2 regions of the Verminephrobacter aporrectodeae subsp. tuberculatae genome follow, and region 1 is predicted to be linked to the other one. Evidence: predicted binding sites of a transcription regulator. Region 1 holds the regulator's gene; the other holds the start of a gene.
What was found. The regulator NrdR, encoded in region 1, represses ribonucleotide reductase genes. The targets are predictions, from matches to a motif close to CACNANATNTNGTG.
Positions count from the first base shown of each region.

Region 2: a site for NrdR is predicted at 11,868-11,881, ahead of D5041_RS01920 (ribonucleoside-diphosphate reductase subunit alpha). Genes of this name have one in related genera too.

Region 1 covers NZ_QZCX01000003.1:1,296,469-1,311,082, forward strand. Annotated here, with positions in the region: gene D5041_RS20865 (FAD-binding oxidoreductase) at 1-855, opposite strand, end outside; gene D5041_RS20870 (DUF2069 domain-containing protein) at 869-1,303, opposite strand; gene D5041_RS20875 (YihY family inner membrane protein) at 1,325-2,566, shown strand; gene D5041_RS20880 (CBS domain-containing protein) at 2,689-3,141, shown strand; gene aroC (chorismate synthase) at 3,183-4,280, shown strand; partial or broken gene D5041_RS20890 (IS4 family transposase) at 4,336-5,672, opposite strand; gene D5041_RS20895 (hypothetical protein) at 5,883-7,535, opposite strand; gene nrdR (transcriptional regulator NrdR) at 7,553-8,002, opposite strand; gene glyA (serine hydroxymethyltransferase) at 8,027-9,271, opposite strand; gene yaaA (peroxide stress protein YaaA) at 9,689-10,507, shown strand; gene D5041_RS20915 (2OG-Fe(II) oxygenase) at 10,504-11,409, shown strand; gene queF (NADPH-dependent 7-cyano-7-deazaguanine reductase QueF) at 11,470-12,315, shown strand; gene D5041_RS20925 (YbfB/YjiJ family MFS transporter) at 12,388-13,593, opposite strand; gene D5041_RS20930 (MFS transporter) at 13,776-14,614, shown strand, end outside.
Region 2 covers NZ_QZCX01000001.1:505,164-519,777, forward strand. Annotated here, with positions in the region: gene chvE (multiple monosaccharide ABC transporter substrate-binding protein) at 25-1,095, shown strand; gene chvE (multiple monosaccharide ABC transporter substrate-binding protein) at 1,123-2,196, shown strand; gene mmsA (multiple monosaccharide ABC transporter ATP-binding protein) at 2,255-3,802, shown strand; gene mmsB (multiple monosaccharide ABC transporter permease) at 3,814-5,061, shown strand; gene D5041_RS01905 (IlvD/Edd family dehydratase) at 5,103-6,836, shown strand; gene D5041_RS01910 (histone) at 6,940-7,437, opposite strand; gene D5041_RS01915 (ribonucleotide-diphosphate reductase subunit beta) at 7,605-8,765, opposite strand; gene D5041_RS01920 (ribonucleoside-diphosphate reductase subunit alpha) at 8,900-11,821, opposite strand; gene ampD (1,6-anhydro-N-acetylmuramyl-L-alanine amidase AmpD) at 12,021-12,641, opposite strand; gene D5041_RS01930 (sigma-54-dependent transcriptional regulator) at 12,625-14,151, opposite strand; gene D5041_RS01935 (ATP-binding protein) at 14,172-14,614, opposite strand, start outside.

The sequences.
Region 1 (14,614 bases):
TTCGAGCAGCACGCACCAGGGCACGCCGCCGTCCTCCAGGAAGGGCACGCGCAGCTGCGGCATGTGCTTGCCCACCAGGCTGAGTGCGAAGCGGCCCATGAGCTCAAAGCCCGTGAGGCCCGCGCCCAGCCGCCTGTGCGCCAGGCCCAGCAGGGCCTGCGCGTGTTCCAGCGTGGGTACGGCGGCCCAGGCGGTCAGGCGCGCGACGGGTTCGGGGTAGAGCCTGAGCGTGGCCGCGGTGATGATTCCCAGCGTGCCCTCGCTGCCGATGAACAGGTCGCGCAGGTCGTAGCCCGTGTTGTCCTTGCGCAGGCCCCTGAGGCCGTCCCACACCTGGCCCTGCGGCGTGACGACTTCCAGGCCCAGGCACAGGTCGCGCGCATTGCCGTAGCGCAGCACCTGGGTGCCACCGGCGTTGGTGCCGAGGTTGCCGCCAATGGTGCAACTGCCCTCGGCAGCCAGAGACAGGGGAAGGAGCAGCCCCGCACCCTGCGCCGCGTCCTGCAGGTTCTGCAAGATGCAGCCGGCCTCTGCGCTCAGCGTGAGGTTGTCGCCGTCGATGCCGCGCACGGCGTGCATGCGCCGCAGGCTCAGCACGATCTGTGTTCCCGAACCATCGGGCGTGGAGCCCTGGACGAGCCCGGTGTTTCCGCCTTGCGGCACGATGGACGTTCCTGCGGCGGCGCAGGCACGCACCACGGCCGCCACTTCCTGCGTGCTGCCCGGGCGCACCACGGCGAGGGCCTTGCCACGCACGCGGCGGCGCCAGTCCTGTTCCCAGGCGCAGAGATCGCCGTCGGTGAGCACCTGGGCGGGGCCGACCAGGTGGCGCAGGGTGTCCAGGAGATCGGCCATGGGGCAAGGGGCCTCAGGCAGCCTGCGCGGCCGCCTGGGCATTGCGCTGACGCAGCCGCACGTGCAGTGTGCAGGCCACGAACAGCAGCAGGCACAGCGCGACTTCGCCCCAGGCGAGCCACTGCGCGGGGGGCCCGTCTGCCCAGCCGCGCACCACGCCTTCGGTGAAGTAGAGCCAGATCACCAGGCTCAGCCAGCGGTAGGTGTACATGCGCTTTTTGAGGACTCCGGCCAGCGGAAGGCACAGCGGCAGCGCCTTGAGCGCAATCCACGACCCGCCGGGGCGCACGGGCGCGAGCACCAGCTCCCAGGCCAGGCACAAAACGATGAGCGCCAACAGGCTGCCCGCAGCCAACCAGCGCGTGGCGGAAACGCCACGGCCGCATGGTACGGGGTGGCGGGAGAAAGCAGCGGCGGGAGCGGGAGAAGCGGAGGGCAACGCAGTCATTGAGGTGGCATCATATCGGCCATGTCCCTTCTCTCAGCCGCCCGGCGCATCGAGTTGTGCGTGACCAGGCTGTCGCACTTTCCCTGGAAAACCACCGCGCAGGCCCTGCGCGCGCGCTTTCGCGAAGAGCATCTGGGGCTCACGGCCAGCAGCCTGACCTTCACCACCACCCTGGCGCTGGTGCCCTTCTTCACGGTGGCGCTGGCGGTGTTCACGGCGTTTCCCATTTTTGGCAAGCTGCAGGATGCGTTGCAGAACTGGCTCGTAGGCAGCCTGGTTCCCGACAGCATTTCGCGCCAGGTGCTGGGCTACCTCACGCAGTTCGCGGCCCAGGCCAGCCGCCTGGGTGCGGTGGGTTTGAGCGCGCTGCTGGCCACGGCCCTGGCGCTGATCCTCACCATCGACCGCACGCTCAACGACATCTGGCGCGTGCAACGCCTGCGCCCGCTGGGTCAGCGGGTGCTGATCTACTGGGCCGCCATCACGCTGGGCCCCTTGCTCATGGGCGCGAGCCTGGCGCTGACCTCGTATGTGATGTCCGCCTCCAGCGGGCTGGTCAAGCGCCTGCCCGACGGTGTGCAATTCTTGTTCGACTCGATCCAGTTCGTGGTGCTCGCCGGGGGCATGGCGGCGCTCTACCACTACGTGCCGAATACCCCGGTGCGCTGGCGGCACGCGTGGACGGGCGGCGTCTTCGTCGCGCTGGGCATCGAACTGGCACAAAAGGCGCTGGCGCTGTACCTGGGCAAGGTGCCCACCTATTCGGTGATCTACGGGGCCTTTGCCACCTTGCCGATCCTGTTGGTGTGGATTTATACGGCCTGGGTCATCGTGCTGCTCGGGGCGGTGATCGCGGCCTACCTGCCGAGCCTGCTGGCCGGGGTGGCGCGCTGCACGACGGGGCCCGGCTGGAGCTTTCAACTCGCGCTGGAGGTGCTGCAGGAACTGCAGCGCGCACGCCAGCAGGCGACCAAGGGCCTGCGCCCCGGGCAACTGGCGCAGCGGCTGCGCGTGGACGTGCTGCAGCTGCAGCCCGTGCTCGAGGCGCTGAGCGCACTCGATTGGATCGGGCAGGTGAGCGATGCGGCAGTGGGCGCGTCCGATGCACTGCAAGCGCGCTACATGCTGCTCGCGGATCCGCACGACACCCTCCTGGAGCCGCTGCTCCAGCGCCTGCTGCTGCAGCGGGAACAGAGCCTGGAGCCGCTATGGGCCAGCGCCCGGCTGGACGCCTTGCGCATGGCGGATGTGCTGAAGGATTAGCCCGCTTCGGACAATCTGGCGCGTCCCGTGGTTTCCCCCTATGCCTCGATTCGGGCGGGCATTGTGGGCTATATTGAGCCCCACCCTCCCCTGCCCTCCTGCCCTCCTGGAAACCCGCCGCCATGCAAGTCAGCGACATTCTTCGCGTCAAGGGCAACGCCCTCTACACCGCCGCGCCGGACGAGCCGCTGGCGGACGCCGTCAGCGTCATGGCGGAACGCGACATCGGTTCGCTGGTGGTGATGGAGCAGGGCGAACTCGTGGGCATGCTCAGCTTCCGCGAGGTGATCCTGGCGATGGTGAAGAACGGCGGCAGCGTCGCCGCGCTGCCGGTGCGATCGGCCATGGACGACGCGCCCCTGACCTGCACGCTGGAAACCGACATCGACGCGGTGCGCCGCATGATGCTCGATCACCACGCGCGCTACCTGCCCGTGATGGAGCGCAAGCTGCTGATGGGCGTGATCAGCTTCTACGACGTGGCCAAGGCCGTGGTCGACAGCCAGAACTTCGAGAACAAGATGCTCAAGGCCTATATCCGCGACTGGCCCGAGCAGACCGCGGGCAGCGACTGAGGGGCGGCCTCCTGCGCAGGCGGCGGGCATAATCGCGCGCCATGAGCGGCAATACCTTTGGAACCCTGTTCACGGTCACCAATTTTGGTGAATCGCACGGCCCGGCGATTGGCTGCGTCATCGACGGCTGCCCGCCCGCAATGCCGCTGTCCGAGGCCGACATCCAGGCCGACCTCGACCGGCGACGCCCCGGCACCAGCCGCCACGTCACGCAGCGCAACGAGCCCGACGCAGTGCAGATCCTCAGCGGCGTTTACGAGGGCCAGACCACGGGAACGCCGATTGCGCTGCTGATCCACAACACCGACCAGCGCAGCAAGGACTACAGCGACATTGCCCAGAGCTTTCGCCCGGGCCACGCCGACTACAGCTACTGGCACAAATACGGCATTCGCGACCCGCGCGGCGGCGGCCGCTCCTCGGCGCGCCTGACGGCGCCCACGGTGGCCGCGGGTGCGGTGGCCAAGAAATGGCTGGCCCAGCGCTACGGCACCGGGTTTCGCGCCTGCATGGCGCAACTCGGCGAGCTCGTCATCCCGTTCGAGGGTTGGGAGCACGTGCGCGCCAACCCCTTCTTCGCCCCCGTGGCCGACGTGGCGCGCTACGAGGACTACATGGACGCGCTGCGCAAGGCGGGCGACTCCTGCGGTGCGCGCATCCGCGTGCAGGCCACGGGCGTTCCCGTGGGCCTGGGCGAGCCGCTCTACGACAAGCTCGACGCCGACATCGCCTACGCCATGATGGGCCTGAACGCCGTCAAGGGCGTGGAGATCGGCGCGGGCTTTGCCAGCGTCGCGCAACGCGGCAGCACGCACGGCGACTCCCTGACCCCCGAGGGCTTTCCCAGCAACAACGCGGGCGGCGTGCTCGGCGGCATCAGCACCGGGCAGGACCTGGAGGTCAGCCTGGCCATCAAACCCACCAGTTCCATCGCCAGCCCACGCGCGTCGATCGACATCCATGGCAAGAGCACCGAGGTCGTCACCAAGGGGCGCCACGACCCCTGCGTCGGCCTGCGCGCCGCGCCCATTGCAGAGGCGCTGCTGGCCCTGGTGCTCATGGACCATGCACTGCGCCACCGCGCCCAATGCGCCGACGTGCTGGCGCCAGGGCCGCCAATCCAGGCGTCGTTTCTGTAAGCCGCCCTGCCTCTCTTGGTCAGCTTGCGCAGCTGAGGGCCCCTGGCCCATTTCGTTATACACAAGTCCCCTGAATCTGAAGTTCCCGACAGAACCTGATGCCAGCGGCAAAGTCAAAAATGCGCTGCATTCCCAGCCAGATGGTCTTGACTCCGGGCTCACCATCGCGCTTTCGCGCAAGAAAGCCCCCCAGCTTGGCAATCAGCCGCACACCTCGTTGAGCGTGGGCGGCTCCTTGGGCAACTCTTGCTTGTTCAGGATGTACGCCGCTTTCCATTCGTCGGGCTCGAACATCAGTTGCGCATCCAGTTGCGGGCAACTACGCCCCAGTCGCATCAGCCGGGCAATGCGCCACGCCACCACCATGTACAACACCACCGCGCGTTCTATCTTGCTGACACTGCCCAACTGCAAGGCTTCGATCCGGCAACCGTTCTTGAGCACATGAAAGAACATTTCGATCTCCCAGCGCGCCCGGTACCAGTCGATCATCCGGGCGGCTTGCTCCAGGGTCTCCACGGGCAAGTTCGTCAGCAATCTCCACTCGATGGGCTTTTCGCCATTCGCCAGCGGCTCCTCCCGGGCAACGATGCATGTGGCCTGCACAAACCCGCCGTGGCCATCGGGCAACTCCAGCGCTTGCGCCCACACTTGCTGTACCACTTCACGAGGGCGCGACCCCTGGCGCGAGGCAAGGGTGAAACGAATCTCTCCCTGCGAATCACCCGCCGTCACCCGGCTCCACAGTTTGTCGTCTTCTCCGAGAACTCGGTTGTGTTTGCTGCGCAGCAACCAGTCCACTGGCTCGCCCAAGTCACGTGCTCGCACCATCAGGGCCATGATGTCAGCCTCGCGGTCGGCCACGTAGACCAGTCGTGTATTGGGCAACTGCGGGGCCATCTCGGCCAGTCGTTCGTAGCCCTCTATCCAGCGCAGGCTTTCGCTGACGCCAGGACGGCTACCATCGCTCTGGCGCGGCTGTCGTGCCCACATCCACGCATCAAGCACACCCAGCGGCTCGCGCGAGGTGGAGATGGCGTACGTGGGCTGCAGGTACATGCCGCGCTGGGCCTCGTAGCTCAGTGGCCCCAACCCCTTGGCCTCTTGCCCATTGAAGTTCAATTCGGTGGTGTCCTGGATGCACAAAACATGCTCGTGCGCCGCCATGCGGGCCACCGAGTTTTCGATGTGCGGCGCCAGGATGGCTTCCCACTGGACCGCCTCATTGCCAAAGAAGCGGTAGGCTCCGATGGTGTCGGCCCAATCGCCGCAGGCTTGGGGAATGCTGGCTGTGGGCTTGGCACTCAAGCTCTCGATCAGGTGGATCGCACGCTGTTTGCGCCTGGGGTCCCCCAGGTTCATGCTCTTGAATTCGGTGACTGCCCAGCTCATTGTGTGCTTTCGCTATGAAATAGGTAGCATAGCTCATGCGCGGGGGACTTGTGTATGACGAGATGGGTTTGGCTGTGCTCTTGCCCGATGACCGGGCAACGTCCACCAGGCGTTTCGGGCAGTCGTCGCCGTTCGTCCTGGTGCCGAGAAACAACGCCGCGCTGCGTTCGCCAAGCCCCGGCGGCGGGCGGCGTGACACGACGCCAGACGCTAAGTCACCTTGTTGTCCAGATGCGAGGGCAGCCAGCCCACGACGACCAACTGGCTCTCATCGTCCCAGAAGAAATACAAACGAAAGCAATGCCGCGGGTTGTGCGCATTGCCTTTTTTCAGGTGGCGAACGAGAACCTTCCGATGGCCCGCATATTGCACGCTGTACTGATCGCCATTGCATTTGGTGGCGTTTCCCGTGTGCTCCTCCTTGAGGTGCAGGCTGGCCAACGCCTGGTCGTAGGCTTGCTTTCTGTCGTCCCCCCCATGAATGCGCATCGGAACATAGTATTCCTTGAGCAGGAGCAGCGCCCTGTAGATCAGCGCGGGATCTTCGTAGGTCGATTTGCGCACGCCCTGGATTGCGCGCGGCGTCATGACCAGCGCGCCGGCGAGTTGCTCCTCGCACCAGGACTCGAATTCGTCGAGTTCCTGCGGAATCGGCACGTCCTGCCGGCCTGGCGACTGCGCCAGCTGCTGTTCCAATGCGCAGACTCTTTGCCGCAGTTTGAAGGCCTGTTCCTTCGCGGCTTCCGCTTTTTGCTCGGCGGCGTTGCGCTCGTCCTCGGCGAGTTTGAGCAGGTCGTCGTACTCCTGCTTTTGCTCTTGCAAGCTGGTGCGCAGCGCCTCGTTGTCCCGCTCGAGTTGCACCAGATCGGTATCGCTGTCGCCGGCGGGCCTGGCTTGGCTGCGTTCTTTCTGCGCGGCCTGTTGGCGCACGAAGTTGAAGCTGGGCAGGCGCTGCTCGCGCTCATACCCCCGGACCGTATTCCACAGCACCTGGTTGACCAGCCAGGGTGCGAAGGCCAGGGGGCCTTTCTCATTCCATGCGGCGATGCGCTGCGCGAGCGCGAGCGGATGCCGTGAGGCTTCGTCCACACAGCGTTTGAAGCCGGACCGATAGGTTCGGACCGCCTGCTGGAATGTGGAGAGTTCGCGCCCGACCCGGTCCGAGAGCAGAAAACTCGCGCGCCCCGTCAGAACCACCACATGCGCCGCCCCCAGTGTTTGCTGCAGGAACCGCTCGGCCGGGATCGCCGTTTGGCTCGGGTCCTCGGAGCCTACCGGCAAGGACAGGACCACGACGTCGGCGATGCGCTCTGGCCGCTCGAGCAAGGCCAGCAGGGCGTCGACGTCGGCTTCGCTCGCGATGATGCGTGGCGTCTTGTGAATCAGTTCCCCGTCGAGCTCGGCCGGGCCGGCGCGCAGAATCTGTTTGGCGAAACCCGGGATCGAGCGGTCGAATGGCGCATTGTCGCCGCGCGTGGCGCAGATCAGCCGGGTGCCGAACTGCACCGCGCCCCGGGAATCGAGGCGCACGCCGACTTCGGTGATCCAGTCACGCTGCAGCACGCTTTGGTCGTCGTCGTCGAGCCGCGCCGCCCAGGACCGGGGTTCGGCCAGCGCCACGGCCGCGGCGCGCGGCGCGCCGATTTCCGATAGATCGAAGCTGCTTCGCTGCCAGGCTTCGGACGGGAGGCTGCGGCCGGACTTTTTTTCCAGCCAGCGCAGCACCTGATCGACCGTCGCGTCAAAGCGCTCCTGCGCTGTCTGGTTTCTGCGCGGGAGGAGTTTCACGGTGACTTGGCTGATCGGGCGAATCAGCGCCCGCGCCGGCTTGGCGGGGGTCGGGGTGGCGAACGGCTCAAGCATGTTTCCGGACTGTCGGGTTATTTGCGCACCTCGTCGACCATGGCGCGGAAGTCGTCGATGTCCTTGAAACTGCGGTACACGCTGGCAAAGCGGATATAGGCCACCTTGTCCAGCTTCTTGAGCTCGCGCATGACCCATTCGCCAATGCGGCTGGAGGGCACTTCGCGCGGCCCCAGGCCGAGCAGTTTTTCCTCGATGCGCTCGATCGCACCGTCGATCCGGTCGGTGCTGACCGGACGCTTGCGCAGCGCCAGATGGAACGATGCAAGCAGCTTGTCGTGCTCGTATTCGACGCGGCGACCGTCCTTTTTCACGATGGCCGGCAGGCTCACTTCCGGCCGCTCGTAGGTGGTAAAGCGCTTGTCGCAGGCGCTGCATTGGCGGCGCCGGCGGATGAACACCGCCTCCTCGGATACCCGGGTTTCGACGACCTGCGTTTCAAGGTGGCCGCAAAAGGGGCACTTCATGGGGGCGGTGGCGGGGCGTCAGGGTCAGGCGTAGACCGGAAAGCGCGTCGTGAGCGCGTCCACCTGCTCGCGCACTGCGGCGACATGCGCCGCGTCGTGCGGCTTGTCGAGCACGTCGGCGAACAGGTGCGCCGTGGCGCGCGCCTGTTCTTCCCGGAAACCGCGCGTGGTCATGGCCGGGGTGCCGATGCGCACGCCGCTGGTCACCATCGGCTTTTCGGGGTCGTTGGGAATGGCGTTCTTGTTCACGGTCATGTGCGCCGCACCGAGCACGGTCTCGGCCTGCTTGCCGGTGATTCCCTTGGCGCGCAGATCGACCAGCATCATGTGGCTCTGCGTGCCGCCGCTGACGATGCGCAGGCCGCGCGCGCTCAGCGTCTCGGCGAGCACCTTGGCATTGCTGAGCACCTGCTCCTGGTATAGCTTGAATCCGGGTTGCAGCGCTTCCTGGAAGGCCACGGCCTTGGCGGCTATCACGTGCATCAGCGGGCCACCCTGCAGACCCGGGAAGATGGCGCTGTGGATCGCTTTTTCATGCTCGGCCTTCATCAGGATGATCCCGCCGCGGGGGCCGCGCAGGCTCTTGTGCGTGGTGCTGGTGACCACGTCGGCGTGCGGCACGGGGTTGGGGTACAGGCCGGCGGCGATCAGGCCGGCGTAATGCGCCATATCGACCATGAAGGTCGCGCCCAGGTCCCGGGCCACCTTGGCAAAGCGGGCAAAGTCGATGTGCAGGCTGTACGCCGAAGCGCCGGCAATGATCAGCCGGGGCCGGGTGGCGTGCGCCTTGCGCTCCATGGCGTCGTAGTCGATGACTTCGTTCGCGTCCAGGCCGTAGGAGACCACGTTGAACCATTTGCCCGACATGTTCAGCGGCATGCCGTGCGTGAGGTGACCGCCCTCGGCCAGGCTCATTCCCATGATGGTGTCGCCGGGCTTGAGAAAGGCCAGAAAAACGGCCTCGTTGGCCGACGCGCCGCAGTGTGCCTGCACGTTCGCGGCCTCGGCGCCGAAGAGCTTCTTCACGCGCTCGATGGCCAGTTGCTCGGCCCGGTCCACGTGCTCGCAGCCGCCGTAGTAGCGCTTGCCGGGATAGCCTTCGGCGTACTTGTTCGTCAACTGCGTACCCTGGGCCCACATGACGGCGGGCGATGCGTAGTTTTCGCTGGCGATCAGTTCGATGTGCTGCTCCTGCCGGGCGTTCTCGGCCTGGATCACGGCAAACAGCTCGGGGTCGATTTGCTCGACGAGAAGATGGCGGTCGTACATGGTGGTCCTGCAAACTTGTATCCCTTGAGACAAGGGCTGCCCAGGCGAACGGCGGAACGCAAGAGCGAAAGGATTCCCTTGCGGCGCGCTCCCCGGTGGTTCGCAAGGGAGTCAAGCCCTTGCCGGTTTCCACATCAGCGGCAGCACCCCTGTGCCGGGTGGGGCGGGGTACGGCGCCTTATCGCCAGTCACGTGCATCCGCAAGTGTAGCCGACAGACACGCTCCTGACAGCCGATCAGAACCCGGCCGATCGCCAAGCGGAACTTGCTTTGGTTGATGGGCTGTGGGCCGGTGGAGCGGCGTAATCACCACGCACCCTGTACCATTTGGGGCGTTGCGGCCTGCATTTATGCTCCGGCCAGACCACCGACGGCCTTTCCCTCAGGCAGCTTCGGACCTCCGGCCCCACACCACACATGCTGTTTCTGCTGTCCCCCGCCAAAGCGCTCGACTACGACACGCCCCTGCCCGCAGGCCTGGCGCATTCCACGCCCCGGTTCCTTGCGCAGTCCGCCGCGCTCATCGAGGTGCTGCGCAGCAAGTCCGCGCAAGACCTTGCCGACCTCATGCACCTGAGCGACAAACTCGCCGCGCTGAATGTGGCGCGCTACCGGGCCTGGACGCCGCGCTTCACGTCCGCGAACTCGCGCCAGGCGCTGCTGGCTTTCAACGGCGATGTCTACGCGGGCCTTCAGGCGCGCACGCTGAGCGCAGCGGATCTCGACTGGGCACAGGAGCATGTGCTCGTTCTCAGCGGTCTGTACGGCGTGCTGCGCCCGCTGGACCGCATGCAGGCCTACCGGCTGGAGATGGGCTCGCGCCTGGCCACCGATGCCGGCAGCAACCTCTACCAGTACTGGGGCAGCCGGATTGCCAAGCATTTGAACACCCGCCTGCAGGCCGACGCCACGCCCGTGGTCGTAAACCTCGCGTCGCAGGAATACTTCAAGGCGGTGGACCGCAGGGCGCTCAAGGCACGCGTCGTCGAATGCGTTTTCGAGGACTGGAGAGGCGGCGCGTACAAGATCATCGGCTTGCACGCCAAGCGCGCACGCGGCCTCATGGCGCGCCATGCCATCACGCACCGCATCACCACAGCGCACGGGCTCGAAGGGTTTGCTCTGGACGGCTATGCCTTTGCCCCGGCAGCGTCCGATCCCGAGCGCCTGGTGTTCCGGCGCAAGGCCCCCGCACCCCGAACCCAAAACCCTGTTGCAACCGAAGGACCCGCATGACACAGCAATCCGACCCGCGACAAGACAGCACAACGAGCACCCAGCGCAGCAGCGCCGCCGCACAGCAGAAGGTCACGCCCGAATTACGCCGCTGGATCATCGAGCAAACCCAGGCCGGCTGCACGCAGGCCTCGCTGCTGCAATCCATGCGCAGTTCCGGCTGGAATGAGCAGGTGGCGGCCGAAGCGCTCGAGAGCACGCTGCACCAGCTCCTGGTCGAACCCGCCGCGCCACAGAGCCCGCCAGCCTCCATGCCCGGGCCGCGCCTGGACGAATCCCCGACCCGGGTGGACTGTGGCGACCGCACCGCAGACGTGCTGCTGAGCATGGAGCAGCCACGCATCGTGGTGTTTGGCAATCTGCTTGCGCCCGAGGAATGCGAGGCCCTGATCGCCGCCGCCGCGTCGCGCATGGCGCGCTCGCTCACGGTGGCCCCCGAAACGGGGGGCGAAGAGTTCAACGACGCCCGCACCAGCGACGGCATGTTCTTCCACCGCGGAGAAAGCCCGCTGCTGCAGCGCATCGAAGCGCGCATTGCGCGCCTGCTGAACTGGCCCGTGGAAAACGGTGAGGGCCTGCAGGTGCTGCACTACCGCCCCGGCGCCGAGTACAAGCCACATTACGACTACTTCAACCCCGAGGATCCCGGAACGCCGAAGATCCTCCAGCGCGGCGGGCAACGCGTGGGCACGCTGGTGCTGTACCTGGCCACGACCGAGAAAGGCGGTGGCACCGTATTCCCTGACGTGCACGTCGCCGTCGCGCCCCAGCGCGGCAATGCCGTGTTCTTCAGCTACGACCGCCCGCACCCCGACACGCGCACGCTGCACGGCGGCGCCCCGGTGATTGCGGGCGACAAGTGGATCGCCACCAAGTGGCTGCGCGAGCGGGAATTCAGGTGAAAACGGCTTGCGTATCCGCGCACCTTCAGCCGCTGAAAACATGACGCAACCGTGCAGACCATGAACCCGCCAGAACAATCCCGGCTCGGCAAGGCATCGACCTATGTCGACCAGTACGACGCCGCGCTGCTCTTTCCCATCCCGCGTGCCGACAAGCGGGCAGAGATCGGCATCACCGGCGCCGCGCCCTTTTTCGGGGCCGACCTGTGGACGGCGTTTGAACTGTCGTGGCTGAATGCGCGCGGCAAGCCGCAACTGGCCCTGGCGCACATCACGGTGCCCTGCGAGACGCCGAACATCGTCGAGAGCAAGTCCGTCAAGCTCTACCTGAACAGCTTCAACAACACCTGCCTCGCCGACGCCGCGCAGGTGCAGGCGCGCATCCGCGCCGACCTGGGCGAGGCCGTGTGGCGCGGCGCCGAGCGTTCGGCCGCCGTAGGGGTGACGCTGCTGGGCCCCGAACGGTTTGACCAGGAACCCGTGCACGAACTCGACGGCCTGAGCCTGGACCGGCTGGACGTGGAATGCACGCACTACCAGCCCGCGCCCGAGTTGCTGCGTGCGCGGTTCGACGCGGCGCCCGTGTCCGAGGTGCTGACCAGCAAGCTGTTCCGGAGCAATTGCCCGGTGACGGGCCAACCCGACTGGGCGAGCGTGCAGATTGCCTACAACGGCCCGCAGATCGACCAGGAAGGGCTGCTGCAATACCTCGTGAGCTTTCGCCGGCACAGCGAATTCCACGAGCAATGCGTGGAGCGCATCTTCATGGACCTGTGGACACGCTGCCAACCCGGCGCGCTGACCGTGTACGCGCGCTACACGCGCCGCGGGGGAATCGACATCAACCCGCTGCGCACCAGCCGCCCGCAGGGCCTGCCGCGCAACGTGCGCACGGCACGGCAGTAGTCACCCCGGGTTGGACACGCGTGCCGGGCGACCAGGATCGCTTGGCCCCTGACCCGCAGCAGGGGATGGGCATTACGAATTTGTTCCGCCCGCACCCGCTGGCAGCAAGTAACCAACAAGAGGCACCAGGGTGGATGCGAGCAGCAGTGCCGCCCCTGCCAGCAACGCCGTGTCCAGCGTCCCCCGATCGCCGACCCAACCGGCCAGCGATGGTCCGATGGCCTGGCCAACGGAAAATACCACGGTGAAAAAGGCCATGCCCTTGGCCAGCAGTTCCGTCGGCATGCTCTTGCGCAGGAGCACGGCGACGGATGAGGGCGCGATGAACATGCCCAGGCCGAAAATGAATGCCGAAACGATGCAGGCTGCGAGGCTGCTTTCCAGCAACGGGAGCACCGAGCCGACGAAGGTCGTCGCGCAGCTCGCGGACAGCACCAATTCCGGTGGCATGTCCTTGAGCGCCCGGCGCCAGACGAAGGGCGACAAAGAGACCCCGGCGCCGAGCACGACCCAGATCGCAGTCCCCCATTGCCAGGACAGGCCCCGGTTGCGCAGCAGGGCGAAGATGAACGTCATATAGACGATATAGCCGGCGGCAAAAATGAAATATCCGAGCAGCGCCGATTTCAGGCCCGACAGGGGCAAGCGCGCCGCCGAGGCGCTATTGCTACCCCCATGGACGCGCCAAGCTTCGCGCAGTGGCCATAGCGACCCCAGCGCAGCGAGCAAGCCAAGCACCCACCACGCGTACATCCATCCCGCCGGACCCGTCACCGCGAGCACCGGGCTGACGAACAATCCGGAGACCGAAATACCGATCCCCGCGCCGGAGAAGAACACCCCGGTCGCGATCCCGTAGCGCTTCGGAAAATCCTGATAGCGGACGGCAATCAAGGCCCCCCCGCAGGCAAACGCCCAGGCCGCGCCAATGCCCGAGAGCAAACGGGCCACGCTCAGACCGACCAAGCTCGAACAAAACCCGGTGAAGACCAGCGTGGCGACCGTCATGCACAGACCGGCGGAAAACAGTTCGCTGGGACGGCGCCAACGCAGCAACCAGTAACCGGACAGGGCGCCGATCACATAGCCCAGGGCGTTGGCAGTGTTCAACCACCCGGCCTCGGCGTAGCTCAACCCGAAGCTCTCGCGCATCGCCGGCAGAACCAGGGCATAGGAAAAGCGCGCGAAGCCGTTGCTGACTGCCGCCGCCAACCCCAGACCGAAGGCCGGCCACAGACTCGGCGAGAGGGTTTGGGGGGATTGTTCGGCGGGGAGCATGCCGGATTTTCACCGTTTCTCCTGGGGCCGGCGTGCCCCCCGCGTGCCTTTCAGCGATTGGATTCCTTGGTGGATGCGGGCGCGCTTCGCCTATAGTGCCCGGCCGGCCGTGCGTTGCCCAGCGCCCCATGGCCCACGGTCGGCGCCCAGCCCATTCCACCCATGCAATACGGTGACAAGCCATGCAAGCCAATGACCCAGCCAGCGCCGCAGCCGCGCAGCCCGTCACCGGGGCCCCGGAGTCTGCCGTGGCCGACCCGCCGCAGGCAGCGCGCAGCGGCCCCGGCTTGGCGGTGCTTTTGGCGACCGTGCTGCTGCCGTTCGCACTGGCGCATTTCATTTCCTATCTCTACCGCACGGTCAACGCAGTGGTGTACCCCGACCTGGCGCACGACCTGGGCCTGGCCGCGGGCAGCCTGGGCCTGTTGACCAGCGCCTACTTCCTCACGTTTGCCGCAGCGCAGCTGCCCATCGGCGTGGCGCTGGACCGCTTTGGCCCGCGCAAGGTCCAGGGGCCCATGCTGCTCGTCGCCGCCGCCGGTGCGGTGCTGTTTGCGCGGGCGCAGTCGCTGGGCGAACTGGTGCTGGCGCGCGGCATGATCGGCCTGGGCGTGGCCGGCTCGCTGATGTCGGCGATCAAGGCCGGTTCGCTGTGGCTGCCGCAGGAGCGGTTGCCACTGAGCACCGCGATCCTGCTCGCGGTCGGCGGAATGGGTGCGATGGCGTCAACCACGCCCATGCAGTGGGCGCTGGGCCTGACCGACTGGCGCGGCGCCTTCCTGGCGCTTGCAGCCGGCACGCTGCTGGTCAGCGCGCTCATCTTCGGGGTGGTTCCCGAACACCCTGGCCAGAAAACGCAGACGCGCCTGCGCGACATGGTCCGCACCGTGGGCGAACTGTACCGGGCGTGGTCGTTCTGGCGGCTCGCGCTGTACACGCTGTTCGCGCACGCCACCTACATGGCGGTGCAGGGCCTGTGGATGGCTCCGTGGCTGCGCGACGTGGGTCATTTGGCGCGCCC
Region 2 (14,614 bases), on a different contig from region 1:
CACGAATAATCAGGAGGAAAAACCATGAAACGTGCAATTCTCAGGGCCATCCTGGCCACCATCGCCATTGCCGCCCTCGGTGCCGCGCCGCCAGCCAGCGCGCAGGACAAGGGCCGCATCGGCATCTCGATGCCCACCAAGTCCATGGCGCGCTGGATCGCCGACGGCGACAACATGGTCAAGGTGCTGCGCGAGCGTGGCTACCAAGTCGATCTGCAATACGCCGAGGACGACATCCCGAACCAGCTCGCGCAGATCGAGAACATGATCACCAAGGACGCGAAGGTGCTGGTGATCGCCGCCATCGACGGCAGCACGCTCTCGCAGGTCTTGCAGAACGCGGCGGACAAGTCCATCAAGGTCATCGCCTACGACCGCCTGATCAAGGGCTCGAAGAACGTTGACTACTACGCCACCTTCGACAACTTCCAGGTCGGCGTGCTGCAGGCCGAATCCCTCGTGAACAAGCTCGGCCTGAAGCAGGGCAAGGGCCCGTTCAACATCGAAGTCTTCGGCGGTTCGCCCGACGACAACAACGCCTTCTTTTTCTACGACGGCGCGATGAGCGTGCTCAAGCCCTATATCGACAGCGGCAAGCTCGTGGTGCGCAGCAAGCAGCTGGGGATGAACAAGGTCGGGACGCTGCGCTGGGACGGCTCGGCCGCGCAGGCGCGCATGGACAATCTGCTCTCGGCCTACTACGGCAAGGACAAGCTCCACGCCGTGCTCTCGCCCAACGATACCCTGGCCACGGGCATCCTGTCCTCGCTCAAGGGCCTGGGCTACTGCACGGCGCAGCAGGCCTGCCCGGTGGTCAGCGGGCAGGACGCCGACTTGCCTTCGGTGAAGTCCATCATCAAGGGCGAGCAACACTCCACCGTGTTCAAGGACACGCGCGCGCTCGCCCGGGTCACGGCGGACATGGTCGATGCCCTGCTCTCCGGCAAGCAGCCCGAAGTGAATGACACCAAGACCTACAACAACGGCGTGAAGATCGTTCCCTCGTACCTGCTCAAGCCGGTGGTCGTGGACGCGTCCAACTGGAACGCCGTGCTGGTCGGCAGCGGCTACTACAAGGAATCGCAGATCAAGTAAGCCCCGGATCTGCAGGAGAACCCATCCATGAAACGCATATTTCTCAAGGCCGCCATGGCCATGCTCACGCTGGCCACCTTCGCTGGCGTGCCGCTGGCGCGCGCGCAGGACAAGGGGGGCGTCATCGGCATCTCGATGCCCACCAAGTCCTCGGCGCGCTGGATCGCCGACGGCGACAACATGGTCAAGGTGCTGCGCGAGCGCGGCTACCAGACCGACTTGCAATACGCCGATGACGACATCCCGAACCAGCTCGCGCAGATCGAGAACATGATCACCAAGGGCGCCAAGGTGCTGGTGATCGCCGCCATCGACGGCAGCACGCTCTCGCGGGTCTTGCAGAACGCGGCGGACAAGGCCATCAAGGTCATCGCCTACGACCGCCTGATCAAGGGCTCGAAAAACGTTGACTACTACGCCACCTTCGACAACTTCCAGGTCGGCGTGCTGCAGGCCGAATCCATCGTCGACAAGCTGGGCCTGAAGCAGGGCAAGGGCCCGTTCAACATCGAGCTCTTCGGCGGTTCGCCCGACGACAACAACGCCTTCTTTTTCTACGACGGCGCGATGAGCGTGTTCAAACCCTACCTCGACAGCGGCAAGCTCGTGGTGCGCAGCAAGCAGTTGGGGATGAACAAGGTCGGAACGCTGCGCTGGGACGGCGCCGTGGCGCAGGCGCGCATGGACAATCTGCTCTCCGCGTACTACGGCAAGGACCGGGTCCACGCCGTGCTCTCGCCCTACGATGGCCTGTCGATCGGCATCCTGTCCTCGCTCAAGGGCCTGGGCTACTGCACGGCGCAGCAGGCCTGCCCGGTGGTCAGCGGGCAGGACGCCGAGGTCCCTTCGATGAAGTCCATCCTCAAGGGCGAGCAGCATTCCACCGTGTTCAAGGACACGCGCGAGCTCGCCCGGGTCGCCGCGAACATGGTCGATGCCGTGCTCTCCGGCAAGCAGCCCGAGATCAACGACACCAAGACCTACGACAACGGCATGAAGGTCGTTCCCTCGTACCTGCTCAAGCCGGTGGCGGTGGACATGTCCAACTGGAACCCCGTGCTCATCGGCAGCGGCTACTACAAGGAATCGCAGCTGCGCTGAACGCTGGCGCCCGCGCCGGAGCGGGCGCCGTCCAGACTGCTGCAACGAAGAACGAAACATGCTGCTCGAAATGCGGGACATCCGCAAAACCTTCTCCGGCGTGGTCGCGCTCGACAAGGTCAACCTGCGCGTGCGCGCGGGCGAGATCCACGCCATCGTGGGCGAGAACGGCGCGGGCAAGTCCACCCTGATGAAGGTGCTCTCCGGGGTCTACCCGCACGGCAGCTACAGCGGTGAAATCGTCTTCGAGGGGCAGGCGCGCCAATTTCAGGGAATCCACGACAGCGAGCAACTGGGCGTGGTCATCATCCACCAGGAGTTGGCGCTGGTGCCGCTGCTGTCGATTGCCGAGAACGTGTTTCTGGGCAACGAGACCGCGCGCCATGGCGTGATCGACTGGATGGCCGCGCACAGCCTGACGCAGGCGCTGCTGCGCAAGGTGGGCCTGCGGGAGTCTCCCGACACCCTGATCGCCCACCTGGGCGTGGGCAAGCAGCAGCTGGTCGAGATCGCCAAGGCGCTGTCGCGCAAGGTCCGGCTGCTGATTCTGGACGAGCCCACCGCGAGCCTGAACGAAAACGACAGCCGGGCGCTGCTGGACCTGCTGCTGGAACTCAGGGGCCAGGGAATCACCTGCATCCTGATCTCGCACAAGCTCAACGAAATCTCCCGGGTGGCCGACGCGATCACGGTCCTGCGCGACGGCAGCACGGTGGAGACCATGGATTGCAGCACCGCACCCGCGAGCGAAGACCGTGTGATCCGGGCCATGGTCGGGCGCGAGATGGCCGAGCGCTATCCGCGGCGCGTGCCGCGCATCGGCGACACCGTGTTCGAGGTGCGCAACTGGCGCGCCTACCACCCGCAGCGCAGCGAGCGCGCGTTCATCCAGGACGTCAACCTGCACGTGCGGCGCGGCGAAATCGTGGGCATCGCGGGACTCATGGGCGCGGGTCGCACGGAACTGGCCATGAGCGTCTTCGGGCGCTCCTGGGGGCAGCGCATCAGCGGCGAGGTGCGCCTGCACGGCAAGCCGATCGACGTGAGCACGGTGGAGCGGGCCGTGCGCCACGGGCTGGCCTACGTCACCGAAGACCGCAAGGGCAACGGCCTGGTGCTCAACGAGGACATCCAGTTCAACGTGCCTCTGGCGCACCTGGGGGGCATCTCCCGCGCGCAGGTGATCGACCATGGGCGCGCGCACCGGGTGGCGCAGGACTACCGCGAGAAGCTGCGCATCCGCTGCTCCGGCGTGAACCAGAAGACGCTCAACCTCTCGGGCGGAAACCAGCAGAAGGTGGTGCTCGCGAAGTGGCTCTTCACGAACCCCGAGGTGCTGATCCTCGACGAGCCCACGCGCGGCATCGACGTGGGCGCGAAGTTCGAGATCTACACCCTCATCGCCCAGCTCGCGGCCGAGGGCAAATGCGTGCTCGTCATCTCCTCGGAAATGCCCGAGCTGCTGGGCATTTCGGACCGCATTTACGTGATGAACGAGGGCCGCTTCGTTGCCGAGATGCCCACGGCGCAAGCGAGCCAGGAGCGCATCATGCGCGCCATCGTGAGAAATGAGCGGACTGCGGGTGACGCGCAGCGCACTGAATGACCAACTGGTATATGAACTCCACACCTTCTTCGCTGGTGAACGACGCAAGCAAGCTGCTCGGCGCTGCCGACGCGGCCGACGGCCCGGCGGCAATGCCGCGCAAACTGCTGCTGGAATACCTCAAGCACAACGTCCGTGAATACGGCATGTTGATCACGCTGGTGGCCATCATGGCCTTCTTCCAGGTCATGACCGACGGCACGCTGATGCAGCCGCTGAACCTGACCAACCTGGTGCTGCAAAACAGCTACATCGTCATCATGGCGCTGGGCATGCTGCTGGTGATCGTCGCCGGGCACATCGACCTGTCGGTCGGCTCCGTCTGCGGCTTTATCGGCGCGCTGGCCGCGGTGCTGATGGTGCAGTACGGATGGCATTTCGTTCCCGCCACGCTCGTCTGCCTGCTGTGCGGAGGCCTGATCGGCGCGGTGCAGGGCTGCTTCGTCGCGTTCTCGCGCATCCCTTCGTTCATCGTGACGCTCGCCGGGATGCTGGTCTTCAAGGGCCTGGCGCTGGCGCTGCTCGCGGGGCAGTCGGTGGGGCCGTTCCCGGAATCGTTTCAGATGCTCAGCTCGGGCTTCATCCCCGACGCCTTTGGCGCGCAGGGCCTGCGCCTGAGCTCGCTGCTCCTGGGTCTGGCGCTGGCGGCGGCCCTGACCGTGGTCGCCGTGCGCGGCCGCGCCAACCGGCTGCGGCACGGCGTGCACGCGGAGCCCGCGCTCCTGTTCCTGGTCAAGACGGCGCTGTTCGCCGCGCTGCTCATCTACTTCAGCTACCTGCTGGCGTCGTACAAGGGCCTGCCCAACGTGCTGATCGTGATGGCGCTGCTGATCGTGCTGTTCGAATTCGTCACCAGCCGCACGACCATCGGCCGGCGCATCTACGCGCTGGGCGGCAACGAGAAAGCGGCCAGGCTCTCGGGAATCAAGACCGAGCGCCTGGCCTTCTACACCTTCGTGAACATGGGCGTTCTCGCCGCGCTCGCGGGGCTGGTGTTCGCCGCCCGCCTGAACACCGCGACGCCCAAGGCGGGGCTGGGGTTCGAGCTGGACGTGATTGCCGCCTGCTTCATCGGCGGCGCCTCCGCGTCGGGCGGCGTGGGCCGGGTGATGGGCGCGGTCATCGGCGCCTTTGTGATGGGGGTGATGAACAACGGCATGTCCATCCTGGGAATCGGCATCGACTACCAGCAGGTCATCAAGGGCGTGGTGCTGCTCGCCGCCGTGCTGGTCGACGTGTACAACAAGAACAAGGCATGATCCGCGCCCGTCTCCTCTCCCCTTTCTGCCCCAGTCCCACCATGACGCCCCCGAAACGCATATTCCGCTCCGCCGAATGGTTCGGCGCCGCCGACAAGACCGGCTTCATACACCGCAGCTGGATGAAGAACCAGGGCATTCCGGACCATGCGTTCGACGGCCGCCCGATCATCGGCATCTGCAACACCTGGTCCGAGCTCACGCCCTGCAACGCGCACTTTCGCAAGGTCGCCGAGCACGTCAAGCGCGGCGTCTACGAGGCCGGGGGCTTTCCGGTGGAGTTTCCGGTTTTCTCCAACGGCGAATCGAATCTGCGCCCCACCGCCATGCTCACGCGCAACCTGGCGAGCATGGACGTGGAGGAGGCCATTCGCGGCAACCCGATCGACGCCGTGGTGCTGCTCACGGGCTGCGACAAGACCACGCCCGCGCTGCTGATGGGCGCTGCCAGCTGCGATGTTCCGGCCATCGTGGTCACCGGCGGGCCCATGCTCAACGGCAAGCACGAGGGCCGCAACATCGGCTCGGGAACGACGGTGTGGCAGCTGCACGAAGCGCTCAAGGCCGGCGAAATCGAGCTGCACCAGTTCCTCGCCGCAGAAGGGGGCCAGTCGCGTTCCGCCGGCAGCTGCAACACCATGGGCACCGCATCGACCATGGCCTGCATGGCCGAGGCGCTGGGCACCTCGCTGCCGCACAACGCCGCGATCCCCGCCGTGGACGCGCGCCGCTACGTGCTCGCGCACATGTCGGGCCGGCGCATCGTCGAGATGGCGCACGAGGGGCTCACGCTCTCCAGGATCCTGACGCGCGCGGCGTTTGAGAACGCCATCCGCACCAACGCCGCGATCGGCGGATCGACCAACGCGGTGATCCACCTCAGAGCCATCGCGGGTCGCATCGGCGTGCCCCTGGAACTCGACGACTGGACGCGCATCGGCCGCGGCACCCCCACGCTGGTCGACTTGCAGCCCTCGGGCCGCTTTCTGATGGAGGAGTTCTACTACGCTGGCGGCCTGCCCGCCGTGCTGCGCCGCCTGGGCGAAAACGGACTGCTGCCGCACCCCGACGCCCTCACCGTCAACGGCAAGACGCTGTGGGAGAACGTGCGCCAGGCCCCGCAGTACGACGACGAGGTGATCCGCCCCCTGGACAAACCGCTGATCGCCGACGGTGGCATCTGCGTCCTGCGCGGCAATCTGGCGCCGCGCGGCGCCGTGCTCAAGCCCTCGGCGGCCTCGCCCGAGCTGCTGCGGCACCGGGGCCGCGCCGTGGTCTTCGAGAACCTGGAGCATTACAAGGAGCGCATCGTCGACGAGACCCTGGACATCGACGCCAGCTGCGTGATGGTCCTGAAGAACTGCGGCCCCAAGGGCTACCCCGGGATGGCCGAGGTGGGCAATATGGGCCTGCCGCCGAAGCTGCTGCGCCAGGGCGTGAAAGACATGGTGCGCATCTCCGACGCGCGCATGAGCGGAACGGCTTACGGCACCGTGGTGCTGCACGTGGCGCCCGAGGCCGCTGCAGGTGGTCCGCTGGCCGCCGTGCGCGACGGCGACTGCATCGAACTCGACTGCGCGCAGGGCCGGCTGCATCTGGACGTCAGCGACGCCGAACTGGCGCAGCGCCTGCACGCACTCCGCAGCGCCGACATGGGCGGCCGCGGCGGCTACCAGCGCCTGTACGTGGACCATGTGCTGCAGGCCGACGAGGGCTGCGACCTCGATTTTCTGGTGGGCTGCCGCGGCGCGGCCGTACCGCGCGAATCGCACTGAGCACATGGGCACACCCGTTGTGCGCAGATAAAAAAACCCGGTGCACAGGCACCGGGTTGGACGCGCAATGCGCGCAAGAAATACGCGCGAGGTGCCGCGAAAATCAGGGCTTGTTGCCCGTAGGAAAAGGCCAGGCCGCCTGAGGATTCAGGGTGGTCTGTGCGGCAGCAGGCGTCGGCGCCTTGGGGGTTTTCCGCGGCGTCTTCGGTGCAGCCGCCACGGGTAGCGTCTTGGACACGGAGTTGCCTGCGGAAGCGCCCTTCTTCGCCGGTACGACCTTCTTCGCTGGTGCAGCCTTCTTCGCCGGTACGGCCTTCTTCGCCGGTGCAGCCTTCTTCGCTGGCACGGCCTTCTTCGCCGGTGCGGCCTTCTTCGCTGGCACGGCCTTCTTCGCCGGTGCAGCCTTCTTCGCTGGCACGGCTTTCTTCGCCGGTGCAGCCTTCTTCGCCGGCACCGCTTTCTTCGCCGGTGCGGCCTTCTTCGCCGGCATGGCTTTCTTCGCCGGTGCGGCCTTCTTCGCTGCTACGACCTTCTTTGCCGGTACAGCTTTCTTCGCGGGAGTGGCCTTCTTCGCGGCCGGTTTTTTTGCAGTTGCCATCATGTTCTCCTTGGTTCAATTTGCAGAGAGCACCTTCTGTCTACAGTGGACAGAAAGCGATTCATGGGGTCATCCCCATGAACACGGGAACGCCCCGCATGGCGGCGCTCTGCGGCGCTGTCCGTGCGGGGCGTGGTGTGGAAATCCATGGCGATGAAATACGCAAGGCCTTAGTCCCAGGACAGCGCGCCGCCTGATTGGTACTCGATCACCCGGGTCTCGAAGAAGTTGCGCTCTTTCTTCAAGTCGATCATTTCGCTCATCCACGGAAACGGGTTTTCTTCGTGGGGGAACAGCACCTCCAGGCCGATCTGCGTGGCACGGCGGTTGGCGATGTAGCGCAGATAGCCCTTGAACATGGAGGCGTTCATGCCCAGCACGCCGCGCGGCATGGTGTCTTCTGCGTAGCGGTATTCCAACTCCACGGCTTCGAGAAACAGGACCTTGATCTCGGCCTTGAACTGCGCCGTCCAGAGCTGCGGATTCTCCAGCTTGATCTGGTTGATCAGGTCGATTCCGAAGTTGCAGTGCATCGACTCGTCGCGCAGGATGTACTGGTACTGCTCGGCGGCGCCGGTCATCTTGTTCTGGCGACCCATGGCCAGGATCTGCGTGAAGCCGACGTAGAAGAACAGACCTTCCATCAGGCAGGCGAAAACGATCAGCGACTTGAGCAGCGTCTGGTCGTTCTGCGCCGTTCCGGTGCGAAAGCCGGGGTCCATGATCGCCTCGATGAAGGGGATCAGGAACGCGTCCTTGTCGCGGATCGACGGGATTTCGTTGTAGGCGTTGAAGATCTCGCTCTCGTCGAGGCCCAGCGACTCGACGATGTATTGGTAGGCGTGCGTGTGGATGGCTTCCTCGAAGGCCTGGCGCAGCAGGAACTGGCGGCATTCGGGCGCCGTGATGTGGCGGTAGCTGCCGAGCACGATGTTGTTCGCGGCCAGCGAATCGGCGGTGACGAAGAAGCCCAGGTTGCGCTTGATGATGCGGCGCTCGTCGTCGGTCAGGCCCTGGGGGTCCTTCCACAACGCGATGTCGCGCGTCATGTTCACTTCCTGCGGCATCCAGTGGTTGGCGCAAGAGGCCAGGTATTTTTCCCAGGCCCATTTGTACTTGAACGGCACCAGCTGATTCACGTCGGTCTGGCCGTTGATGATGCGCTTGTCGGCTGCCCTGACGCGGCGTGGCGCGGCCTGCGCGCCGGTGGCTGCTGCGGCACTTGCGGGTTGCTGCGATGGGGGCGCCTGTCCCGCCGAGCGGTTGTCGTCCAGACCGCCGTCCTGTTGATTTTGCGCTGAGGGCTTGACTTCTTCGTCCCAGGTCAACATAGATTTTCCAGTGAGCGGATTATGAAAGCAGTGCTGCGAAAAGAAAAGCACTGGAGCGTTGTGCTGCAAGGTTTTGTTGCTTCACAGCACCGGAGCGATGCCGTGGATGATGGCCGCGTCATGCCTGCGCGCGCTCATTGGCAGGCTTCGCAGCCTGGGTCGTCGAGCACGCAGAACCGGATGTCGGTCGCGGGCAGGGCCGCTGCGCTGGCGGTTTTCGGCGCGCCGGATCGATCCTGCGCAGCGGCTGCGCCGCTGTCGTCACCCGAGGCAACGGCGTTGAGCTGGCGCGTGTTCACGGTGCTCATCTCGACGTGCGTGGCGCTTTGCGTGCGCAGGTAGTACGTGGTCTTGAGGCCGCGCACCCAGGCGAGTTTGTAGGTCTCGTCGAGCTTTCTGCCCGATGCGCCGGCCATGTAGATGTTCAGGCTTTGCGCCTGATCGATCCACTTCTGGCGCCGCGCCGCGGCTTCCACCAACCACTGGGGATCGACCTCGAAGGCCGTGGAGTACAGCGCCTTGATGTCCTGCGGCACGCGATCGATGGGTTGCAAAGAGCCCTTGAAATGCTTCAGGTCCATGATCATCACCTCGTCCCACAGGCCCAGGCGCTCGAGGTCGCGCACCAGGCTGGCGTTGATGACGGTGAATTCACCCGACAGGTTGGACTTTACGGACAGGTTGCCGAACGAGGGTTCGATCGATGCGTCCACGCCGACGATGTTGGAGATGGTCGCGGTGGGGGCGATGGCGACGCAGTTCGCGTTGCGCATGCCGTCCTGCGCGATCTTCCTGCGCAGCGCGTCCCAGTCCAGCGTCGCCGACCGGTCCACTTCCACGTGGCCGCCGCGGGCGTTGGCAAGCATGTCCAACGTGTCCAGGGGCAGGATGCCGCGTTCCCACAGCGAGCCTTTGTAGCTGGAGTATCTGCCGCGTTCCCGCGCCAGTTCGGTCGATGCCCAGTAGGCCTGGTAGCAGATGGCCTCCATCGACTGGTCGGCAAATTCCACGGCCTCTTGCGAGGCGTAGGGGATGCGCAGTTCGTACAGACTGTCCTGGAAGCCCATCACACCCAGGCCCACGGGGCGGTGGCGCAGGTTCGAGTCGCGCGCCTTGCGCACGGCGTAGTAGTTGATGTCGATCACGTTGTCGAGCATGCGCATGGCGACGGTGATGGTTTTCTTCAGCTTCTCGTGGTCGATCCCGCCGTCCTTGAGGTGCCGCAGCAGGTTCACCGAGCCGAGATTGCAGACGGCGGTTTCGCTGTCGCTGGTGTTGAGCGTGATCTCGGTGCACAGGTTCGACGAATGCACCACGCCGACGTGCTGCTGGGGCGAGCGCAGGTTGCACGCGTCCTTGAAGGTGATCCAGGGATGGCCGGTCTCGAACAGCATGCTCAGCATCTTGCGCCACAGGTCGCTGGCCTGCACCGTCTTGGCGGGCCGGATTTCGCCGCGCGCGGCCTTTTCCTCGCAGGCGACGTAGGCCTTCTCGAAGTCGGCGCCGAAGAGCTCGTGCAACTGCGGAACGCTCGAGGGCGAGAACAGTGTCCAGGGGCCCTTTTCGATCACGCGGCGCATGAACAGGTCGGGGATCCAGTTGGCCGTGTTCATGTCGTGCGTGCGGCGCCGGTCGTCCCCGGTGTTCTTGCGCAGTTCCAGGAATTCCTCGATGTCCAGGTGCCAGGTTTCGAGGTAGGTGCAGACCGCGCCCTTGCGTTTTCCGCCCTGGTTCACGGCCACGGCCGTGTCGTTGACGACCTTGAGGAACGGCACCACGCCCTGCGATTGGCCGTTGGTTCCCTTGATGTGGCTGCCCAGCGCGCGCACGCGCGTCCAGTCGTTGCCCAGGCCGCCGGCGAACTTGGACAGCAGCGCGTTTTCCTTGATCGATTCGTAGATGCCGTCGAGGTCGTCGGGCACCGTGGTCAGGTAGCAGCTCGAGAGCTGCGGGCGCAGCGTGCCGCTGTTGAACAGCGTGGGCGTGGACGACATGAAGTCGAACGACGACAGCACTTCATAGAACGCGATGGCGCGGGCTTCGCGATCGGTTTCATGCAGCGCCAGGCCCATGGCGACACGCATGAAAAAGGTCTGCGGCAGTTCGATGCGGGCCTTCTCGATGTGCAGGAAGTAGCGGTCGTACAGGGTCTGCAGGCCGAGGTAGTCGAACTTCAGGTCGCGCCCGGCGTCGAGGGCAGCGCCCAGGCGCTGCAGGTCGTACTGGAGCAGGCGCTCGTCGAGCAGGCCGTTGTCCACGCCCTTTTTGATGCATTCGGGAAAGTAGCCCACGTAGGCCTGGCCCATGGCGTCCTGCGCCACTTCGCGGCCCAGCACCTCGCGCACGATGGTGTGCAGCAGCAGGCGCGCGGTGGCGTAGCTGTAGCCGGGGTCTTTTTCGATCAGCGTGCGCGCCGCCAGAATCGCCGCCTTGTAGACCTCGTCCATGGGGACGCCGTCGTACAGGTTGCGCAGGGTTTCGGCGGCGATGGGTTCGGCCGACACGTTGGCGCCCAGATGCACGCAGGCCGATTCGATCAGCGCCTGCAACCGGCCCGGCTCGAGCGCGACGCGCACGCCCCCGTCGAGCACATGCAGCCGGGGCGCGGACACTGCGGCCAACTGCGGCCCGGCCTGGCGCGCGCGCTCCTGGGCGCGGCGCTCGCGGTACAGCACGTAGGCGCGCGCGATATCGTGGTGCCCGCCGCGCATCAGGCCGAGTTCCACCTGGTCCTGCACGTCTTCGATGTGGAAGGTGCCGCCGCCGGGGCGCGAGCGCATCAACGCGCGGATGACGTTGTGCGTCAGGGTATCGACGATCTCGCGCACGCTGGCCGACGCCGCGCCCTGCGTTCCGTGGACCGCGAGAAAGGCCTTCATCATGGCGACGGCGATCTTCTGCGGCTCGAACGGCACGACGCTGCCGTTGCGCCGCATGATCTGGTAGTGCGCGAACGGGTCGTCGGCTGCGGCCGCCGGCGCTGCCGGCACGGCTTGGGACGGGTTCGGGGCAGTCGGTGCGTGGGCGGTGGACGGGGTACTGGATGCGGCTTGCATGGGTGATCTCTTTCGTCGGTAGTGCGCCGGACTCTGGTCTGTCAAACGCTATATATGGTGTGTCCTGTGGGTCCAATACACTACCCGTAGTGTACGCCGCAGCGACCAGAAGGCAAGCTCACTGCCTGCAATAAACCCCATACGGTCTGTGGGTTTCGCTGGACGGAACCCGCCGCCGCTGCGCTGCGCCGCAGCACAGTCAGCGCACGGCGGAACATGCATCCGGCGGAAACCGGCGCCGGGGCCAGTCCAGCGCGTGCTGCAACTGCGCCCAGTCGAATCCGGCGCCCGGGTCCTGCTTGCGGCCGGGGGCGACGTGCTCGTGCCCGGCGACGTGCTCGATGGGGTAGCGCAGCGCAATGTCCCGGCACAGCGTGACCAGCGTCCGGTACTGGGCGGGTTCGAAGTGCAGGCCTTCGAGGCCTTCGAGTTCGATGCCGACGGAGTCGTCGTTGCACTCGCCGCGCCCCCGGTACGAGGACCGCCCGGCGTGCCAGGCGCGCAGATCGCAGTCCACGAATTGCCAGAGCGCACCGCTGCGTTGAATGAAGAAATGCGCCGAGACCCGCTGGCCGCGGATGCTCTGATAGGAGGGGTGCGCGTCCCAGTCCAGGGTGTTCATGAACAGCTGCTGGACGGCTCCCGTGCCGAACTCTCCCGGCGGCAGGCTGATGGAATGCAGCACGATCAGATCGACCGATGCCGGCGGCACCAGGCGCATTGCCTGGTTGGGAGAGGTCCGCCTCGTCGCCGAGCCGTGCCAGCCTCCGGCCCAGGGGGACGCAGCGGCACGCGCGGGCGCGTCATCCGATGTCGTCATGCGGCTCCTGCTGATCGTTGGGCAGCGTGATGTTCAGGCGGGCGATGCGGTAGCGTATCTGCCGCAGGCTGATTCCCAGCCGGGCGGCGGTGGCGGTCCGGTTGAACCCCGCCTCGCGCAGCGCGCGCACCAGGATCTCGCGCTCCTGCTGGTCGAGCCAGGCCTGCAGGTCATGGGGCAGGGGCATCGTGCGGACCACGGCGGACAGCGCGGGGCTGCTCGGCGGCTCGGCGCGGGGCACCGCGGGGTCCGCAGGCTCTGCGGGGGACTGCGCGCCGCGCGCCACCGCCACCGCCACTGCGGCCACGGCCGCGCTCGTGTTCGCGGGCCAGTCCACATGCAGTTCATCGCCATCGCTCAGCGCCACGGCACGGTGCAGCAGGTTTTCCAGCTCCCGGACGTTGCCGGTCAGCGGATGCGCGGCGATGGCGCCCAGGGCGCGTTGCGTGAGCGTGGGAACCGGCATTCCCGAATCCTGCGCGATGCGCGCCAGCAGCGCGGTGCACAGCGCGGGCAGGTCCTCACGCCGCTCGCGCAGCGGGGGGACCAGGATCTCGATCACGTTCAGCCGGTAGTACAGGTCCTGCCGAAAGCGGCCCGATTGCACATCCGCTGCCAGGTTCCGGTGGGTGGCGCTGACGATGCGCACGTCCACGGTCTCTTCCTGGGTCGAGCCCAGCGGGCGCACGCTGCGCTCCTGAATGACGCGCAGCAGCTTGGACTGCATGGCCAGGGGCAGGTCGCCGATTTCGTCCAGGAACAGGGTGCCTCCGCGCGCGGCCTGGAAGTAACCGTCACGGTCCTGGGTGGCCCCGGTGTACGAGCCCTTGCGCGCGCCGAAGAATTCGGCTTCGAGCAGGTTCTCCGGAATCGCGCCGCAGTTCACGGCCACCAGGGGGCCGTCCGCGCGCTGGCTGTTGGCGTGCAGCGCCTGCGCGACGAGTTCCTTGCCGGTGCCCGATTCGCCATGAATGAGCACCGGCGCCATGCCGCGCGAGACCTTGGCCACACGTTGCTTGACGTTGCGCAGGGTCTCGGATTGGCCCACCAGCCGCTCCAGCGCCGCCGCGCCGGCGTTCTCGGCAGCGGCTGCCGGCCGGCCCCCCGTGCGCGGGGTGCGCGGCGCCGGGACGCCGCCCGTTCCCTGCACGGCCGAAGCCACCACGGAGCGGAACTGTTTCAGGTCCACGGGCTTGGTCAGGTAGTCGAATGCGCCCGAGCGCAGGGCCTCGACGGCGTTTTCCGCAGACCCGTACGCGGTCATGACCACACAGCGCTCGCGGCGCTGCTGCTCGCGCAGGTCCTGGAGCAATTCCATTCCGGACCCGTCGGGCAGGCGCATGTCGGTGATCACGGCGTCGAAGCGCTGGGCCTGGAGTTGCACGCGCGCTTCCTGCACGCTGGACGCGGTCTCCACGCGGTAGCCCTCGCGCAGCAGGGTGAGCTCGTACAGGGTGCACAGATCGGGTTCGTCGTCTACGACGAGGATGGATGCGGTGGGCGCTACCATGGCAGGACGGTTCACGGGGTTCAGGCCACGCTGGTGTCAAAGCGCAGCGGGGCGGTGCCACGGGCAGGCGCGGTGCGGCGGAAATCCACCGTGAACGCGTTGCCTCCGGTCTCGCCGCGCAAGGTGGTGCGGCTGAACCGTTGGCAGCTGATGAAGGCCCCGTGGCGCTGGCACAGCTCGCGGCAGATATAGAGACCCAGACCGCTGGAGCGGCTCTCCGAGGAAAAGAAGGGCTCGAACAAATGGCGCTGCACGGATTTGTCCATGGGCGCGCCGTCGCTCCAGACCTGCAGGCTGACCTGGCCCGTGGGGGATGCATGCGTGATGACCGCGAGCGAATCGGGCTCATGCCCGACGTAGCGCAGCGCGTTGTCCAGCAGGTTCACCAGCACCCGGCGCAGGTGCTCCGCGTCGAACTCCACCTGCGCCGCGTCTGCGCCGAGCATGAGCACCGCGCGGCGGC